Regions from separate parts of the Barrientosiimonas humi genome, predicted to be linked through region 1. Evidence: predicted binding sites of a transcription regulator. Region 1 holds the regulator's gene; the other holds the start of a gene.
What was found. The regulator LexA, encoded in region 1, represses DNA repair genes until DNA is damaged. The targets are predictions, from matches to a motif close to TCGAACANNTGTTCGA.

Region 1 (8,584 bases):
GTCGATGACGTGACCCTTCTCGGCGATGTGCTCGACGATCGCCTCGATCTGCTCCGGCTGGTAGCCGAGCTTCTTCAGGGCGCGCGGGATGGTCTGGTTGACGATCTGCATCGACCCGCCGCCGACGAGCTTCTTGAACTTCACCAGCGAGAAGTCGGGCTCGATGCCGGTGGTGTCGCAGTCCATCATGAAGCCGATGGTCCCGGTGGGCGCGAGCACCGACGCCTGGGCGTTGCGGAAGCCGTTGCGCTCACCGAGGGAGATCACGTCGGCCCACGCCTTGGTGGCCGCGGCGTGGATGCCGGAGTCCATCGCGTCGAGCGTGCGCACCTGGTCGTTGGCGGCCTGGTGCTTGCGCATGACGCGGCGGTGCGCCTCGGCGTTGCGGGCGAACCCGGCGTACGGGCCGACCACGCCGGCGATCTCGGCGGAACGCTTGTAGGCGGCACCGGTGAGCAGCGAGGTGATCGCGGCGGCGAGGCTGCGGCCGCCCTCGGACTCGTAGCCGTGACCGGTCGCCATGAGCAGCGCGCCGAGGTTGGCGTAGCCGATACCCAGCTGGCGGTAGTCGCGGGTCGTGTCGCCGATCGCCTCGGTCGGGAAGTCGGCGAAGCAGATCGAGATGTCCATCGCGGTGATGACCAGCTCGGCGACCTTCTGGAAGGTCTCGGTGTCGAACGTGTCGTCGTCCTTGAGGAACTTCAGCAGGTTCAGGCTCGCCAGGTTGCACGAGGAGTTGTCGAGCGACATGTACTCCGAGCACGGGTTGGACGCGGTGATGCGGCCGGTCTCGGGGTTGGTGTGCCAGGCGTTGATGGTGTCGTCGTACTGGACGCCCGGGTCGGCGCACTCCCACGCGGCCTGGTTGAGCTTGCCGAACAGCTCGCGGGCGTCGACCTGCTCGATGACCTCACCCGTGCCGCGGGCGCGCAGGCCGAAGGAGGTCCCCTCCTCGACCGCGCGCATGAACTCGTCGCTCACGCGGACGGAGTTGTTGGCGTTCTGGTACTGGACGGAGGTGATGTCCTTGCCGCCGAGGTCCATGTCGAAGCCGGCGTCGCGCAGCGCGCGGATCTTGTCCTCCTCGCGCGCCTTGGTCTCGATGAACTCCTCGATGTCGGGGTGGTCGACGTCGAGCACGACCATCTTGGCGGCGCGGCGGGTGGCGCCACCGGACTTGATGGTGCCGGCGCTGGCGTCGGCGCCGCGCATGAAGGAGACCGGACCCGAGGCGGTGCCGCCGGAGGACAGCAGCTCCTTGGACGAGCGGATGCGGGAGAGGTTGAGGCCGGCACCGGAGCCGCCCTTGAAGATGAACCCCTCCTCCTTGTACCAGTTGAGGATCGAGTCCATCGAGTCGTCGACCGACAGGATGAAGCACGCCGAGACCTGCTGCGGGCTCTTGGTGCCCACGTTGAACCACACCGGGGAGTTGAACGAGAACACCTGGTGCAGCAGGGCGTAGGTGAGCTCGTGCTCGAAGACGTCGGCGTCGTCGTCGGAGGCGAAGTAGCCGTGCTCCTTGCCGGCCTTGACGTAGGTCAGCACGACGCGGTCGATGAGCTGCTTCAGGCTGCGCTCGCGCGCGTCGGTGCCGAGCGCACCGCGGAAGTACTTCGTCGTGACGATGGTCGAGGCGTTGAGCGACCAGAAGTCGGGGAACTCCACGCCGCGCTGCTCGAAGATGGTCTCGCCGGTCTTCCAGTTCTGCTGGACGACATCACGCGACTCCCAGGTCACCTCGTCATAGGGGTGGACGCCCGGGGTCGTGTAGATGCGCTCGATCTTCAGGCCCTTGTTCTTGCGACGGGCCCTGGATCCAGCGCTGGTCGTCTCGGTCATGACAGCTCCTCCGGTGGGTGTCTTGTGCTCGGCAGGTTTCTTCGGGGGGTGGTGCTCAGGTGCTGGCGGTCTCATCGTCGCCGCCACCACCGACAGGCCCCGTCGACGAGGTCGACGCGGGGCGCTCGGCCCGGTCGGGCTCGACGCCCGCGGCCTCGCGCTCGGCACGCAGCAGCGTGATGGCGGTCTCGAAGTCGTCGGTGGACTCGAAGGCCTGGTAGACGCTGGCGAAGCGCAGGTAGGCCACCTCGTCCAGCGCGCGCAGCGGCCCCAGGATCTCCAGCCCGACGTCGTGCGCGTCGATCTCGGCCAGCCCCTGGGAGCGGATGCTCTCCTCGACCTGCTGCGCCAGCAGCGCCAGGTCGTCGTCGGAGACCGGTCGGCCCTGGCAGGCCTTGCGGACCCCGGCCAGCACCTTGCCGCGGGCGAACGGCTCGCTCGCCCCCGAGCGCTTGACCACGGTCAGGCTCGCGGTCTCCAGGGTGCTGAACCGCTTGCCGCAGGCCGGGCACTGGCGGCGCCGCTTGATGCTGGTGCCGTCCTCGGACGTACGACTGTCGACGACTCGGGAGTCGTCGTGGCGGCAGAACGGGCAGTGCATCGGGCACCTCCTTCGCGCGGTTCGATCGGGTCCGGGAGGGCGCTCCACGAGGCCGGTTCGGGGGAAAACCTGGGGACGGACGGTGGAAAACCGGCCTCCGGCTGTGGATGTCCTTGTGGACTAGATGTGGAGAACTTACACGGCTGTAACTACTAGATATAGGGAGGTTAGGACGCTTTGGCCCGACGCGCAAGGCCGCGCCGCGGCGGCCTGCGTGTCGCTCACCACGTCACCCGCGCACCACCCGCTCAGGCGCCCGGAACGGCGGGAGAAGTGGACGTGGCCGGTGACGGAGGAGCCCGTCACCGGCCACGAGATCGAGGCTGTCGCCGCGCTCGGGCGACTGACCTGCACCCTGCTCAGGGCGCCGGGATCACCAGCTGCTGACCGCTGGAGACCTGCAGGGAGTTGAGGCCGTTGGCCACCTGGATCTGGGCGACGGCCGTGCCGACCGGGACGCCGGGAAGGTGGGCACGGGCCAGGTCGGACAGGGTCTCCCCGGAGCTCACGGTGACGACCTGCTGGGCCTGCGCTCCCCCAGCGGTCGCGCTGATGGCCGCGCCGACCAGGATCGCCAGGACGACCACGGCGAGGGCCAGCGCGCGGCGGCCGCGGCGGGTGAGCCGGAAGGCCGCGGGGCGGGCTTCCTGCTGGGGCAGCGGCGGCACGACTCGCAGGTGCCGGCGCCGCGCGGGCTGGGCGGACCCGAACCGCGGGTGCGGGGCGATGGCCGGCGTGACGGTGGCGGCGCTCATGTCTTCCTCCAAGGACGGTGACGAACTCGACGAACAAGTGTGCGATGGAACGTCTGTACGATGTATAGCACGGACGTTCGAACGGCTCAAGGCCTCGCGCGGCCGGCTCGGCCGGGAGACCCCGCCGACACGCGTCGTACAGGTGTTTGAAACCTGCTGCGGGTCTTCATAGGCTGTTCGCACAGTCACCAAGACAAGCAGCGACCACCGACAGCCCCTCGCCGACGACGACCGGTCCGGCGCCAGCGGGCACCGTCACCGGCCGCGGCGCGACGCGGAACGAGGACCGAAACCCATGGCCAAGATCCACGAGATGCCCGAACCCGACGGGCAGGCCCTGACCACGCGTCAGCGCAAGGTGCTCGAGGTGATCCGCAACTCGGTCGACCGCCGCGGATACCCGCCGAGCATGCGCGAGATCGGCGACGCCGTCGGCCTGACCTCACCCAGCTCGGTGGCCCACCAGCTGACGATGCTCGAGCGCAAGGGATACCTGCGCCGTGACCCGATGCGCCCGCGCGCCATCGAGGTGATCGCCCCCGGGCAGAGCAAGCGCGAGCGCGGTTATCGCGGCCGCTCGGTGAGCCAGGCGAGCGAGAGCCTGGTCGACGAGACCGGCCTGCACGACGACCACCCCGAGGCCGAGTACGTCCCGGTCGTCGGCCGCATCGCCGCGGGTGGCCCGATCCTTGCCGAGGAGGTCGTCGAGGACGTCTTCCCCCTCCCCCGCCAGATCGTCGGCGAGGGTGACATGTTCCTGCTCAAGGTGGTCGGCGACTCGATGGTCGACGCGGCCATCTGCGACGGCGACTGGGTGGTCGTGCGGCAGCAGCCGACCGCCAGCAACGGCGACATCGTGGCCGCGATGCTCGACAACGAGGCGACCGTCAAGACCTTCAAGCGCACCAAGGGCAAGGTCTGGCTGATGCCGCACAACGAGGCCTACGAGCCGATCGACGGCAGCGACGCCACCATCCTCGGCAAGGTCACCGCGGTCCTGCGCCGCGTCTGACCGCCGGGCCTACCCGGCGCGGGCTCTACGCCGCGACCGCCTCGACGAGCCTGCGCAGGGTCGGCCCCAGCGGGGCGTCCACCTTCACGTCGATCAGGTCGTCGGCCCGGGTGACGCCGTGGGTGATCGCGGCGACCGGGATGCCCTCGCGGGCCGCGTGCCGGGCGAAGCGGTAGCCCGACATGACCATCAGCGACGAGCCCAGCACCAGCAGCGCCCGGGACCGGTCGACCGCCTCGAAGCACGCGTCGACCACCGGCCGCACGACCGACTCGCCGAACATCACGACGTCGGGCTTGAGCCGGTCCGACCGGCAGACCACGCACGCGGCGATCCGGAAGCCGGCCACCTGCTCGTCGGTGAGCACGACGTCGCCGTCGGGCCGGACCTGACCGCTGATCTCCCGGTCGAAGTGCGGGTTCGCCCCGGCGAGCCACTCGTCGACGACCTCGCGGGCGTACCGCTCCCCGCAGTCGGCGCAGACGACGAACGACAACGACCCGTGCAGCTCGGTGACGTCGCGCGCGCCCGCCTGCTGGTGCAGCCCGTCGACGTTCTGGGTGATGACCGCGCCGACCAGGCCGAGGTCCTGTAGCCGCGCGACCGCGCGGTGCCCGTCGTTCGGCTCGGCCGCGGCGAACCTCGGCCAGCCTGTGTACGCCCGCGCCCAGTAGCGCTGTCGCGCCGCCGGGCTCCGGAGCAGCTCGGACACGGTCATGGGGGTCACGCGCCGCTCGCCGTCGGCGCCGCGGTAGGCCGGGATGCCCGACTCGGTGGAGATGCCGGCGCCGGTCAGCACGCACACGTCGCCGCCGCGCACCAGCCGGACGAGCTCGTCCCACAGGCCCGGCGCCAGGGCCGGGTCAGGGGTGGTGGAGGTCAGCACCCGACCAGTATCCGTCAGCGAGAACGTAGGATCCGGAGGCATGATCGACGCCGCTGGGCTGCGCGTGATGCGCGCCATCGCCGAAGAGGGCAGCTTCACCGCGGCGGCCGCGTCGCTGGGCTACTCCCAGCCCGCCATCTCCCAGATGGTGCGCCGCCTCGAGGAACGCACCGGAACCGTGCTCGTCGAGCGCATCGGGCGCAGCGTGCGGCTCACCGAGGCCGGCGAGGTGCTCGCGCGGCACGCCGTGCCGGTGCTCACCGCGCTGGACCGGGCCGAGGGCGAGATCCGCGCCATCGCGGGGCTGCAGTCGGGGCGGGTGCGTCTCACCGCGTTCCCGTCGGCCGCCTCGACGCTGGTGCCGCAGGCCCTGGCGCTGGTCAAGCAGCGCTTCCCCGACGTGCGGGTCGCCTTCACCGAGGCCGAGCCGCCCGAGGCGCTGGCCTCGCTGCGCGCGGGCGACTGCGACGTGGCGGTGACGTTCGTCTACGACGGTGACACCCTGCCGCGCGGCGAGGACGACCTCGACCCGTTCTCGGTGCAGACGCTGCTCGAGGACGAGGTGCGCATCGTTCTCCCCCGCGACCACCCGCTGGCCGCGCAGGAGCGCGTCGACCTCGCCGACCTCGACGAGTCGGCCTGGATCGCCGGCTGCCCGCGCTGTCGCGGTCACCTGCTCTCGCTCGCGCAGCAGTCGGGCTTCGAGCCCGAGGTGGCCTTCGAGACCGAGGACTACGTCGCGGTGCTCGCGCTCGTGGCCGCGGGCCTCGGGGTGGCGCTCGTGCCCGAGCTGATCCTGCGCTCCACCAGCAACGACGGCGTGGTCGTGCGGCCGATGAACCCGCCCAACCGCCGCACCGTGCAGCTGGTGACCACCCCCGACCTCGCCCGCGTGCCCGCGGTGCAGGCGACCGTCGAGGCGCTCGCCGAGGCGGCCAAGCAGACCGGTTGCCGGCCCGACGTCGAGGCGGCGCCCGCGGGCTGAGGCCTCGCAGGGTGAGGCCCCGCCGGTCGAGCCCACGGGCCCGGCCCGGTCGCGGCGCCCGTCGCGTCATCGTCGGCTCACCACCGACCCGCGCCCCTCGCGCACCACGACCGCCAGGTCGCCCCCGCGGTCGGTGCGCACGGCGAGCGTCCCGGAGTCGCGCAGCGAGCCGAGCAGCCGCGGCGCCGGGTGCCCGTAGTCGTTGTCGGACCCCACGCTGATCAGCCCGTACGTCGCCCGCACCTGGCGCAGCAGCGCCGGGTCGTGGTTGGACGAGCCGTGGTGGGCCACCTTCATGGCCAGCACCGGGGTGGGGTCACCGAGGCGGGCCAGGGCTCGCCGCGTCTCGCGCTGCGCCTCCTGCTCGGCGTCGCCGAGCAGCAGCAGGCGTACGCCCGCGACGCGCACGTCGAGCACCACCGAGCCGTTGTTCTGCAGCGAACCGGTGCGGATGGTGCGGCCCGGCCACAGCACCGTGGCCTGCACCCGCCCCCAGGACAACCGGTCCCCGGCGCGCGCCTCGGTGAGCGGTACGCCGGCGGCGGCCGACGCGCGCACCACGAGCGGACCCACGGTCGGCTGCTCGGCGGCGCCGGAGTCCTCGGCGCGGACCGGGGTGGTGACGACCTCACCGACGCCGCGTCCGTCGAGCAGGGTCGGGAGGCCGGTGACGTGGTCGGCGTGCAGGTGGGTCAGGACGACGGCCTCGACGCGGCGCACGCCCAGGTCGTCGAGGCACCGGCCGACGGCGGCCTCGTCGGGTCCGGCGTCGATCACGAGCGCCCGGTCGGGGCCGGTGCGCAGCACCGCGGCGTCGCCCTGGCCCACGTCGCAGACGACGAGCACCCAGCCCGGGGGTGGCCAGCCCGGCTGCGGCAGCGGCCACACGGCCGCCGAGACCAGCAACGCGCAGGCCAGCACGACGACCGGGTGCCGGCGGCCGCGCACGACCAGCCGCGGGCCGGTGAGCAGGGCGAGCAGCACGAGCGCGGCCAGCAACAGCGCCCCGGGCGGACCCGCCGGCCAGGGCAGGTTGCCCCACGGCACCTGGGCCGCCAGGTGAGCGACGGCCGCGATGCCCCAGGCCGGCAGGCCGGCGACCCAGGCGATCGCGACCCCGAGCGGCAGGGACAGCGGAGCGAGGAGCACCACTGCGATGCCGCCGAGCGTGGCGGGCGCGACGAGGGGTGCGGCGAGCAGGTTGGCCGGCACGCCGACCACGCTCACCGAGCTCTGCAGCAGGACGATGACGGGCGCGCACATCGCTTGTGCCGCAACGGGAATCGCGATCGGCTCCCCCAGCCAGGCGAGCCTGCGCGGCAGCGCTGATGCGATCCGCCGGCCCCAGCTGCGGGCGAACAGCACCAGGCCGAGCGTGGCCAGCACGGACAGCGCGAAGCCGTACGACGCCGCGAGCCACGGGTCGATGACCAGCAGTCCGACGACGGCGGCACCGAGCGCGGGTGCCGCGGCGCGGGGGCGGCCCGAGCTGGTGGCGAGCAGCCCGACGACCCCCATGGCCGAGGCGCGCACCACGCTCGGCTCGGGTCGGCACAGCAGCACGAAGACGGCCAGCGCCACGAGGCAGACCGGCAGCCGGCCACGGCGCGGGATGCGCAGCCAGCCGCAGCACCACACCACCGCCAGCAGCAGGATCGAGACGTTGGCGCCGCTCACGGCGGTCAGGTGGGTCATGCCCGTCGCCCGCATGTCGTCGACGAGGTCGCCCGGCAGCCGCGAGGTGTCGCCGATCACCAGCGCGGGGACGAGCCCGCGGGGGTCGGCCGGCAGCGGGTCGGTGGCCTCACGCAACCGCTCGCGCAGCACCTCGACGGCGCGGAAGGGCGCCGGGGCGTCGGCCACGAGCCGGGGCGGCCGGGACACCGCGAGCACGGCCGTCTCGGCCGCTCCCGGGTCGGGCTCGGACAGGCGTCCGGTCACGAGAACCGTTTGGCCCCAACGCATCTCGGCCCACGCCTCGTCGCCGAAGACGAGCACTCGGGCGCCCGAACCGCTCTGCTCCCCGCGGCCGGCGACCTCGCGCACGGTGAGGGTGAGGACGTACATCGGGTCGTCGGCTCCGGCGGCGTCCGAGCGCCTGCTGACCAGCCGGGGGTCGGTCGCCAGCGAGGCACGCACCGTGACGGTCGCGCGCTGGGCGGTCAGCTCGTCGACCAGGCCGACCTGGGCGGTGGCCTGGTGCAGCCCGGTGGCGAGCGTCGTGAGCGACGTCGCGGCGAGGCACAGGGCGGCGATGCTGCGCGCGCTGCCGAGGTCGCGCCGGGCCAGCAGCAGCGCGGTGGACCCGGCGGCGACCGCGGTCGGCAGCAGGACGGCCGGGGTCAAGCGCAGCCCGACGAGCACGGCGATCCAGGCGCACCCGGCCGGGAGCAGCAGCCGGACGTCGAGCCGGCGGACGGCGTCCGCCGCGTCCGCCGCGTCCGGCTCGTCGCTCTCGTGGTCGGTCACCGCCTCAGACGGTGACCAGCGGCCGCACCTGCTC
Region 2 (8,584 bases), on a different contig from region 1:
AGCGGTTCTTCGACCTCCCGGTGAGCGAGCTGGAGCAGCTGCGCGAGTCCGTGCGCGAGAGAGCGGGGTTCGAGATCGACCCCCGCCACGCAGCCCTGCTCGGCACCTGCGAGGAGTGCGCCCAGGACCAGCAGGCCTGAGGCCGGGCGCATGGGCAGGCAGATCCACGGCGAGCAGATCTACGTCGAGACGCTCGTGCGCGCCCCGATGGAGCGACTCTGGGAGCTGACGCAGGACCCCGCCCAGCACACCCGGTGGGACCTGCGCTTCACCGAGATCAGCTACCTCCCGCGGCCCGATCCGCAGCAGCCGCAGGAGTTTCGGTACGCCATCCGCCTGGGCCCGTTCTCCGTCGCCGGGGTCGGTCGCACCCTCGGCGAGACCGAGCGGCCCGACGGAACCCGCACCTCCGCCCTGGGCTTCGGGTCGCGAAACCCCTTGTCCCCCATCAGGATCGGCCGCGGCTACTGGAGATACGTGCCGACCGAGGACGGTGTCCGCTTCCTCACCGGCTTCGACTACGACACGCGCTGGGGCCCGGTCGGCCGCCTGGTCGACCGCGCCTTCCGCCCGGCGATGGGCTGGGCCACGGCCTTCAGCTTCGACCGGCTGCGGTTGTGGCTGGAGGAGGGAACACCCCCGGAGCGCAACGGGATCCGGGCGGCGGCGAAGGCGTACGTCTTCGGGTCGAACCGGGTCGTGCCGCACGCGCGGCGCGCCCTGCGCACCCCGCCCGACCGCACGTCAGGCACCGCGCCCCGCACGATCGAGCACGTCGAGGTGGCGGTGTGAGCATCTTCGCGACCGCGATGGGGCCCGACTTCGAGCGGCTGCACCCCATGATGCGCAAGCGGTTCGGTGTCAGCGTGGCCGGCGGGCAAGCGTGCATCGGTCGCGGCGTGATGGACGAGGTGTGGCACGGGCCGTCGTGGACGCTGCCCTTCCTGCGCCTGGGGTCGTGGCGCAACATCCTCGTGCCGGTGCAGGGGCGCGACATCCCGTTCATGATCGAGAACTACCCCTACGTCGACTCCCTCGGCCGCGAGACGGTCTCGTTCAACCGCACGTTCGAGGTGCCGCCGCGGCGGGCGCGCTTCGACGCCCAGATGGTGCTCGACCCCGGCCGCAACCAGGTCGTCGACTTCCTCGGCACCCACCAGCACCTCGCGACGCCGCTGTCGTTCGAGGTCACCCCCGAGGGCGGCCTGACGATCCGCTCGCACGACCAGGTGTTCCAGGAGGGGCCGCTGCGCTTCCGCTTCCCTGACCAGCTCACCGGGCAGGCCGTGCTGCACGAGCGGTACGACGAGTCGATCGAGCGGTTCCGCATCGAGGTGAGCGTCAGCAACCGGCGGTTCGGCCGGCTCGCGGGCTATCGCGGCACGTTCACCTGCACCTGGCCCGCGATCGGTGACGAGGGCGTGCCGGCCTCGGTGAAGCCCCGTCGCGAGGATCCACGCCTGTGAGCCGAACGGCGCCAATCCCTATGTGCGCCGGTGGAACTGGACGGTCTTGACGCCGGTCCCGGCGTGGGTGCGGATCGTGGCTTCGGTGCCGGGCAGGTGGTAGGCGCGGTGGTGCCAGCCGCACATCGGGACGGCGTGGGCAAGGTCGGTCGGACCGCCGGCGGCGTAGGGAGTCTCGTGGTGCAGCTCGGTCCAGGCGTAGGGCCGGTCGCACCCGTCGACCGCGCACGCGGAGTATCGGGTGGCCAGCGCGGTGCGCTGCGCCTCGGTGAAGAACCGCCGCGTGCGGCCCAGGTCGAGCGGCAGGGACGGCCCGTCGAGCACCGCGGGCAGGATCCCGGCCCCGCACGCCAGCCGCCGCGCGTCCCCGGACGAGATGTCGTGCCCGGTGTCGAGGCCGGCCGCGGCGAGGTCGGCGAGCAGCTGCTCCCGGGTCATGGTGACCACGACGGTGGCAGCGACCTTGCCGTGCAACCGGTCGGTCGGCAGGTGCTCGAGCAGCTGCGCGAAGGCCAGGCCGTACTGGTGCGGCCAGTCGACCTCGGCCCAGGTGACGGTCTTGTCCCCGGGCGCGCCGACGCTCCTGGCCGAGCGGGCGCTGCCGCCCTGGTGACCGTCATGGTCGAAGGCGTCGTCGGCGTCGCCAGCGTTGCGCTGGCGACGGGGCGAGGCGAGCTGTTGCACGGTCTTGCGCAGGATGTCCCCGGCGAGGCGGGGCACGACGAACGACCCGGAGACGGTGCCGTCGTGGTTGTCGTGCATCGTGAGGCGGCACCGGTCCAGCGCCGAGCTCTCCTCGTCGCGCAGGACCCGGTCTTCGTGCTCATCGACCTTGCGCTGGTCGCGCTCGACGACCGAGAGGGCGCGCCTGGCCGCGGTGCGCAGTCTCGGCGCCGACATCCGGGCCGCGTCACCCACCAACGACTCCTCGACCCGTGCGACCTGGTCCGGCGACAGCCCCTCGGGCAGCTGCGTGATCGCCCACGCGATCACCCCCGCGTGCTCGGGCGAGACGCGGCCCTGGGACATCGCGGTGCCGGTCGCGGGAAGCCGCTCGTCGAGCTGCTCGGCGAGGTCGGCCTCCCGGGTCGCAGCGCCGCCGGTGCTGTTGGTCTGCCGCGCCAGCCAGGCCCCCGTGGTGGAGAACCCGCCCTGCGCGGCGACCTTCGACCGGTTCGCGCACGCCACCAGCCGCAGCTTCAGAGAGGCCACGCGCCGCGCCAGCCGCTCGGTCTCGGCCACCGCGCGCTCCAACGCGTCGGCATCGGCGAGCACTCCCGGGCCGGGCTCGTCACCCAGCGCGTCCAGCACCGCGTGCAGCTCGTGCAGGGTGGACGCCACGGTGACGCCGCCCGCGACACGCGGCCGGCTCGCCGTGCTGGTCGCTGTGCTCACCGCCATGCCCCCCTCCCCGGGTGACGCTCGCCCCACGACGGGCGAACTGGTGTTCGACTGAGGAGCACGCTACGACCGACCACTGACAGGCCCCCGGAGCCGCGGAACGCCAACAGATCCGCGGGGTTCGGCGTCGCCCGTGCCGGGTCTCGATACGGCCTCGTTCCTCGGCCTACTCGACCGGCTTGTGCCGGCGTACGCGACCGGCTCGGCGCCGGCGTACTCGACCGGTCGGCACCGGCCCGGGGGCCTCCAGCGGCCCGGACTAGGGTTGGGCTACATGCGACAAAGTCGCATGTAGCCGATCCGAACCGGAGGTGCACATGGCCGACTACCAGCTCCCCGAGCTGCCCTACGACTACGACGCGCTCGCCCCGCACATCAGCGGCGAGATCATGGAGCTCCACCACGACAAGCACCACGAGACCTACGTCAAGGGTGCGAACACCGCGATCGAGCAGATGGCGGAGGCGCGCGACAAGGACGACCTGAGCACGGTCAACCTGCTCGAGAAGAACCTCGCGTTCAACCTCGCGGGGCACGTCAACCACTCGGTGTTCTGGCCGAACATGTCGCCCGACGGCGGCGACAAGCCCGACGGTGAGCTGCAGCAGGCGCTCGACGACCAGTTCGGCTCGTTCGACGCGTTCCGCTCGCACTTCACCGCCAACGCGCTCGGCATCCAGGGCTCCGGCTGGTCGATCCTCGCCTGGGACTCGGTGGGCCAGAAGCTGCTGATCTGCCAGCTGTACGACCACCAGGGCAACCTGCCGGTCGGCCTCACCCCGCTGCTCATGCTGGACATGTGGGAGCACGCGTTCTACCTCGACTACAAGAACGTCAAGGCCGACTACGTCAAGGCCTGGTGGAACGTCGTCAACTGGGCCGACGTCATCCGCCGGTTCGAGGCCGCGCGCACCGCGACGAACGGACTCATCGTCCCGGCCTGATCGTCAACCCCCGGAGAGACATCTCTCGCAGACGGGCCCTCACCCGCCTCACCCCTTGACCTCGCGCCGGACGCGCAGGAGGTTGGGCCGAGACGGGCGGGGGCCCGTCGTGCACCGCACAAGGGGGAAACACCATGAAGATCAAGACCGTTCGTCGTACGGCCGCGGCAGCTGCTGTCGTCGGCGCCGCCGCCACCGGGATCGCCCTGGCGCCCGGGGCCAAGGCCGACAGCAGCTTCACCGGGCCGAACGGCTACATCAGCAGCTCGTGCAGCGGTTCGCTGATCAACTCGGGCCGGCTCTACAGCAGCAACGGGACCCGGCACTCGACCGCGCAGTGGCGGCTGTACTACAGCAGCAGCAACGGTGGCACGAACTGTCTGGTCCTGAACGACAACATCTGGGGCTCGCACGACATGACCGCGGCCATCCGCTACGCCTACAACTACAACGACGGCGCCAAGGACAGCGGCGTGTTCGCGAACTACGCGGGCGCGTCGAACCTGAAGAACGCCGCCGGGCGCTGCATCGGCATCACCGTGTCGCTCACCGAGCACGACGGGACGGTCTACAGCTACAACCGTGAGTCGTTCCACTGCGGCTGACCCCGCGCCAGCAGCACGCGAAAGCCGCCGGATCCCGTTGGGGCCGGCGGCTTTTCGCTGTCTGGAGCGGGCGACGAGAATCGAACTCGCGTATTCAGCTTGGGAAGCTGATGTTCTACCATTGAACTACGCCCGCGCGGCCGCTCGTCCGGTCTGGACCGGTCTGCAACGGCACGGCGCCACGGAGTCTAACCGACACCCGCCCGCACTCCCGAACTCGCCCGGCGAGAGCATGTGACTCGTGACAGCGGTGCTCGAGGGATTCGCCACGATCGGCCTGGTCATCGCCCTCGGCGCGCTCCTCGCCCACATCCGCCTCGTGGACGACCAGGCCCGCGTGATCCTCTCCCGGCTGGCGTTCTTCGTCGCCTCGCCGGCGCTGCTGGTGACCACCATCGCCGACACCGACGTGCACGGTGTGCTCTCCGGCAACCTCGTGGCCACCGCCGCCGGCGTGCTCGTCCCGGCCCTGACGTACGCCCTCGCCGCCCGGTTCGTCTGGCGGCGCGGCAGCGGAGACACCGTCATCGGCGCGCTGTCGAGCAGCTATGTCAACGCCGGCAACCTCGGCCTGCCCGTCGCGGCGTACGTCCTCGGCAACGCCTCCTTCGTCGCGCCCACGCTGCTGCTGCAGCTGCTCGTGCTGCAGCCGCTCGCGCTCGCGGTGCTCGACGCCGACCGCGGCGGGCGCCGGGTGTCGCTGCGCGACATCCTGCTGCGCCCGTTCACCAACCCGCTGACCCTCGGCACCCTGCTCGGCCTGCTGCTCGCGGTCACCGGCTGGCGGCTTCCGGAGTTCGTCGGACGCCCCATCGAGCTCGTCGGCTCGATGGCCGTGCCCGGCATGCTCATCGCGTACGGCATCGCGCTGCGGCTCGGACCCGGCCTCGGCGGCGGCATCCCGAAGGCGGAGCTGGCGCTCACCACCGCGCTGAAGCTGGTCGTGCAGCCGCTCGTCGCCTATCTCGTCGCGCACTTCGCGCTCGGCCTCGACGGCCACCCGCTGCTCGCCGTCGTGGTCTGCTCGGCGCTGCCGACCGCGCAGAACATCTACGTCCACGCCAGCCGATACGACCGGGCCACCACCCTCGCCCGCGACACCATCCTGCTGACCACCGCCGGTGCCGTGCCGGTGATCCTGCTGATCGCGTACCTCCTCGGCTGAGGCGGAGCCGCGGGCCACCTCGTAGTGTCGAGGCCCGTGACCCCTGAGCAGATCGCCGACCGGCTGGCCCTGGACGTGGTGCGCCCGTTGCTCGACCCGCTCGCGGTCGAGCCCGACGACGCCGCCGAGCTGATGCGCTGGCTGCCGACCCTCGACACCGCCGACCACGCGCGGGTCGCGACGGCCGCGGACGCGGTGCTCGGGCACCTCGGCGTCTACCGGATGCCCGACCCCGACCTGTTCGCGGCGGTGCCCGACGAGGCGGCGCGCCCGCCGGGGCTGCTGCGCCTGGCTGCGCTGCTCGCGACCGTGCCGGAGGTGCGCGCCTTCCACGCCGGCCGCGGCATCCCCGACGCCGACTCGTGGACGGCGCTGAGCCTGTTCGGCGTGCAGCTGCGCATCGACCGCGCGGCCTACGACGGCACCTTCGGGCTGCGCACCGCCCTGTGGCTCACCGCTCCCTGGTCGGGCGCGCTCTACTGGCTCGGCCGGCTGCAGCTCAACCTGCTCGACGTGCCCGAGCAGGGGCGCTGGCTGTCCGCCCACATCCCCCGCACCGGACCCCTCGACCCGGGTGCGGTCGACGCGTCGTTCGCGCGGGCGTACGCCTTCTTCGACCGGCACTTCCCCGACCTGCCGGTGCGCGGGTTGCACTGTCGCTCTTGGCTGTTGGACCCCCAGCTGCTCGAGACGGTCGCGCCGGAGAGCAACATCGCCCGCTTCCAGCAGCGGTGGCGGCTGACCGACGAGCTGGCCCCGGGGAACGCCGACGCGCTCTACTTCACCTTCGCGCTGCGCGGCGACCTCGACCTGGAGCGGCTGCCCCAGGAGACCTCGCTGCAGCGCGGCATCGTGGGGCGGGTGCGGGGCGGCGGCGAGTGGCACGTGCGCACGGGCACGATCCCGCGCTGAGCGGCGGGTCGTCTAGTTTGGCGTCGTGCTGCTCTCCGACCGCGACATCCTCGCCCAGATCGACGCCGGCCGCGTGGCCCTCGATCCCTACGACCCGGCGATGGTCCAGCCGTCCAGCATCGACATCCGCCTCGACCGGCACTTCCGGCTGTTCGACAACCACAAGTACCCCTACATCGACCCCGCCGAGGAGCAGCCGGAGCTGACCCGCGCGTTCGAGGTGCGCGGCGAGGAGCCATTCGTGCTGCACCCGGGGGAGTTCGTCCTGGGCTCGACGTACGAGCAGGTCACCCTGCCCGACGACGTCGCCGCCCGCGTCGAGGGCAAGTCGAGCCTCGGCCGGCTCGGGCTGCTCACCCACGCGACGGCGGGCTTCGTCGACCCCGGCTTCTCCGGCCACGTCACCCTCGAGCTGTCCAACGTCGCGACCCTGCCGATCAAGCTGTGGCCGGGCATGAAGATCGGTCAGCTGTGCTTCTTCCAGCTCAGCTCGCCGGCCGAGAACCCTTACGGCAGCGAGAAGTACGGCTCGCACTACCAGGGCCAGCGCGGTCCCACCGCGAGCAAGTCGTTCTCCCGCTTCCACCGCAGCGAGGTCTGAGCACCGGTGCCGCGCGAGGAGGCGCCCGAGGTCACCGCGGCGCACCGGCCCCACCTGAGCCTGCCGCGCGGTCGACGGCCGGGCGCCGTGGCGCTGGTGCTGCACGGCGGCGAGCCGACCAGCACCCTCCCGGTCACCCGGCTCGACCCCGCCCTGCTGCGGATGATCCCCTTCGCGCGCGACGTACGCCTGCGCAGCCGCGGGCGGGTCGGCCCGGCCGTGCTGCGCAACGCCGTGCGCGGCTGGAACGGCGACGCCAAGTCGTCGGTCGCCGACGCGGAGTGGGCGCTCGGGCGGCTGCGCGAGCGCTTCCCCGACGTGCCGATCGGCGTGATCGGCCACTCGATGGGCGGGCGCACCGCGTTCGAGCTGGCGGGCCACCCGGAGGTCAGCAGCATCGTCGCGCTCGCCCCCTGGCTGTCCGACGCCTATGCCGCCGAGCCGTTCGTCGGCACCCCGCTGCTCGTGGTGCACGGGCTGCGCGACCGGCGCACCGACCCGGCCGCGGCCCGCGACCTGGTCGAGCGGGTCGCGGCGGCCGGCGGCGACGCGCAGTTCGTGGGGTTGGACGACGCCCACGCGATGCTGCACCGCGCGCCCGCCTGGCACCGGCTCGCCTCGCGGTTCACCATCGACCGGCTGCTCGCCCGCTGAGCGGGATGCGCTGGAGGCGTACGCCCGGCTCGCCGGCCCGGGGGAGGGGCGGCTCACCCCTACGGCGGGGCGGCGGGCGTACGTCCTGACACCTGTCGGTCCGTGCCCATAGGTTGGGGCCATGATCACGTTCGACGAGGTCACCAAGTCCTACCCCAGCGCGCGGGGCGGTGAGCCGACGATCGCGGTCGACAAGCTGTCGCTGGAGGCCCCCACCGGCAAGATCACGGTGCTGGTCGGCCCCTCCGGCTGCGGCAAGACCACCTCGTTGCGCATGGTCAACCGGATGACCGACCCGACGTCGGGCACGATCGCGATCGACGGGCAGGACATCATGTCCACCGACGCGGCGACCCTGCGCCGGGGCATCGGCTACGTCATCCAGCACGCCGGCCTGTTCCCGCACCGCACCGTCGTCGACAACGTCGCGACCGTGCCGCTGCTGCTCGGCTGGTCCAAGGACAAGGCGCGCTCGCGGGCGCGCGAGGTGCTCGAGCTCGTGGGGCTGCCGGGGGCCTACGCCGACCGCTACCCCGCCCAGCTGTCCGGCGGTCAGCAGCAGCGCGTCGGGGTCGCCCGGGCGCTCGCGGCCGACCCGCCGGTGATGCTCATGGACGAGCCGTTCAGCGCCGTCGACCCGGTGGTGCGCGACCAGCTGCAGGACGAGTTCCTCCGGCTGCAGGACGAGCTCGGCAAGACCATCGTCTTCGTCACCCACGACATCGACGAGGCCATCAAGATGGGCGACCAGGTGGCCGTGCTGCGCGTCGGCGGCGTGCTCGCCCAGGTCGCGACGCCCGAATACCTGCTGGCCCACCCGATCGACGACTTCGTGG

Region 2: the regulator LexA is predicted to act here: its motif matches at 2,903-2,918, upstream of FB554_RS16145 (HNH endonuclease signature motif containing protein).

What each region holds. Positions count from the first base shown of each region.
Region 1 covers NZ_VFOK01000001.1:917,926-926,509, reverse strand. Annotated here, with positions in the region: gene FB554_RS04370 (vitamin B12-dependent ribonucleotide reductase) at 1-1,842, opposite strand, end outside; gene nrdR (transcriptional regulator NrdR) at 1,898-2,443, opposite strand; gene FB554_RS04360 (LysM peptidoglycan-binding domain-containing protein) at 2,803-3,198, opposite strand; gene lexA (transcriptional repressor LexA) at 3,494-4,210, shown strand; gene FB554_RS04350 (NAD-dependent protein deacetylase) at 4,236-5,096, opposite strand; gene FB554_RS04345 (LysR family transcriptional regulator) at 5,137-6,081, shown strand; gene FB554_RS04340 (ComEC/Rec2 family competence protein) at 6,148-8,550, opposite strand; gene FB554_RS17555 (ComEA family DNA-binding protein) at 8,555-8,584, opposite strand, start outside.
Region 2 covers NZ_VFOK01000002.1:80,941-89,524, forward strand. Annotated here, with positions in the region: gene FB554_RS16130 (Fur family transcriptional regulator) at 1-140, shown strand, start outside; gene FB554_RS16135 (SRPBCC family protein) at 151-792, shown strand; gene FB554_RS16140 (DUF4166 domain-containing protein) at 789-1,466, shown strand; gene FB554_RS16145 (HNH endonuclease signature motif containing protein) at 1,485-2,867, opposite strand; gene FB554_RS16150 (superoxide dismutase) at 3,185-3,811, shown strand; gene FB554_RS16155 (hypothetical protein) at 3,946-4,416, shown strand; tRNA gene FB554_RS16160 (tRNA-Gly) at 4,479-4,552, opposite strand; gene FB554_RS16165 (AEC family transporter) at 4,658-5,581, shown strand; gene FB554_RS16170 (acyltransferase domain-containing protein) at 5,618-6,493, shown strand; gene dcd (dCTP deaminase) at 6,519-7,094, shown strand; gene FB554_RS16180 (dienelactone hydrolase family protein) at 7,101-7,748, shown strand; gene FB554_RS16185 (ABC transporter ATP-binding protein) at 7,870-8,584, shown strand, end outside.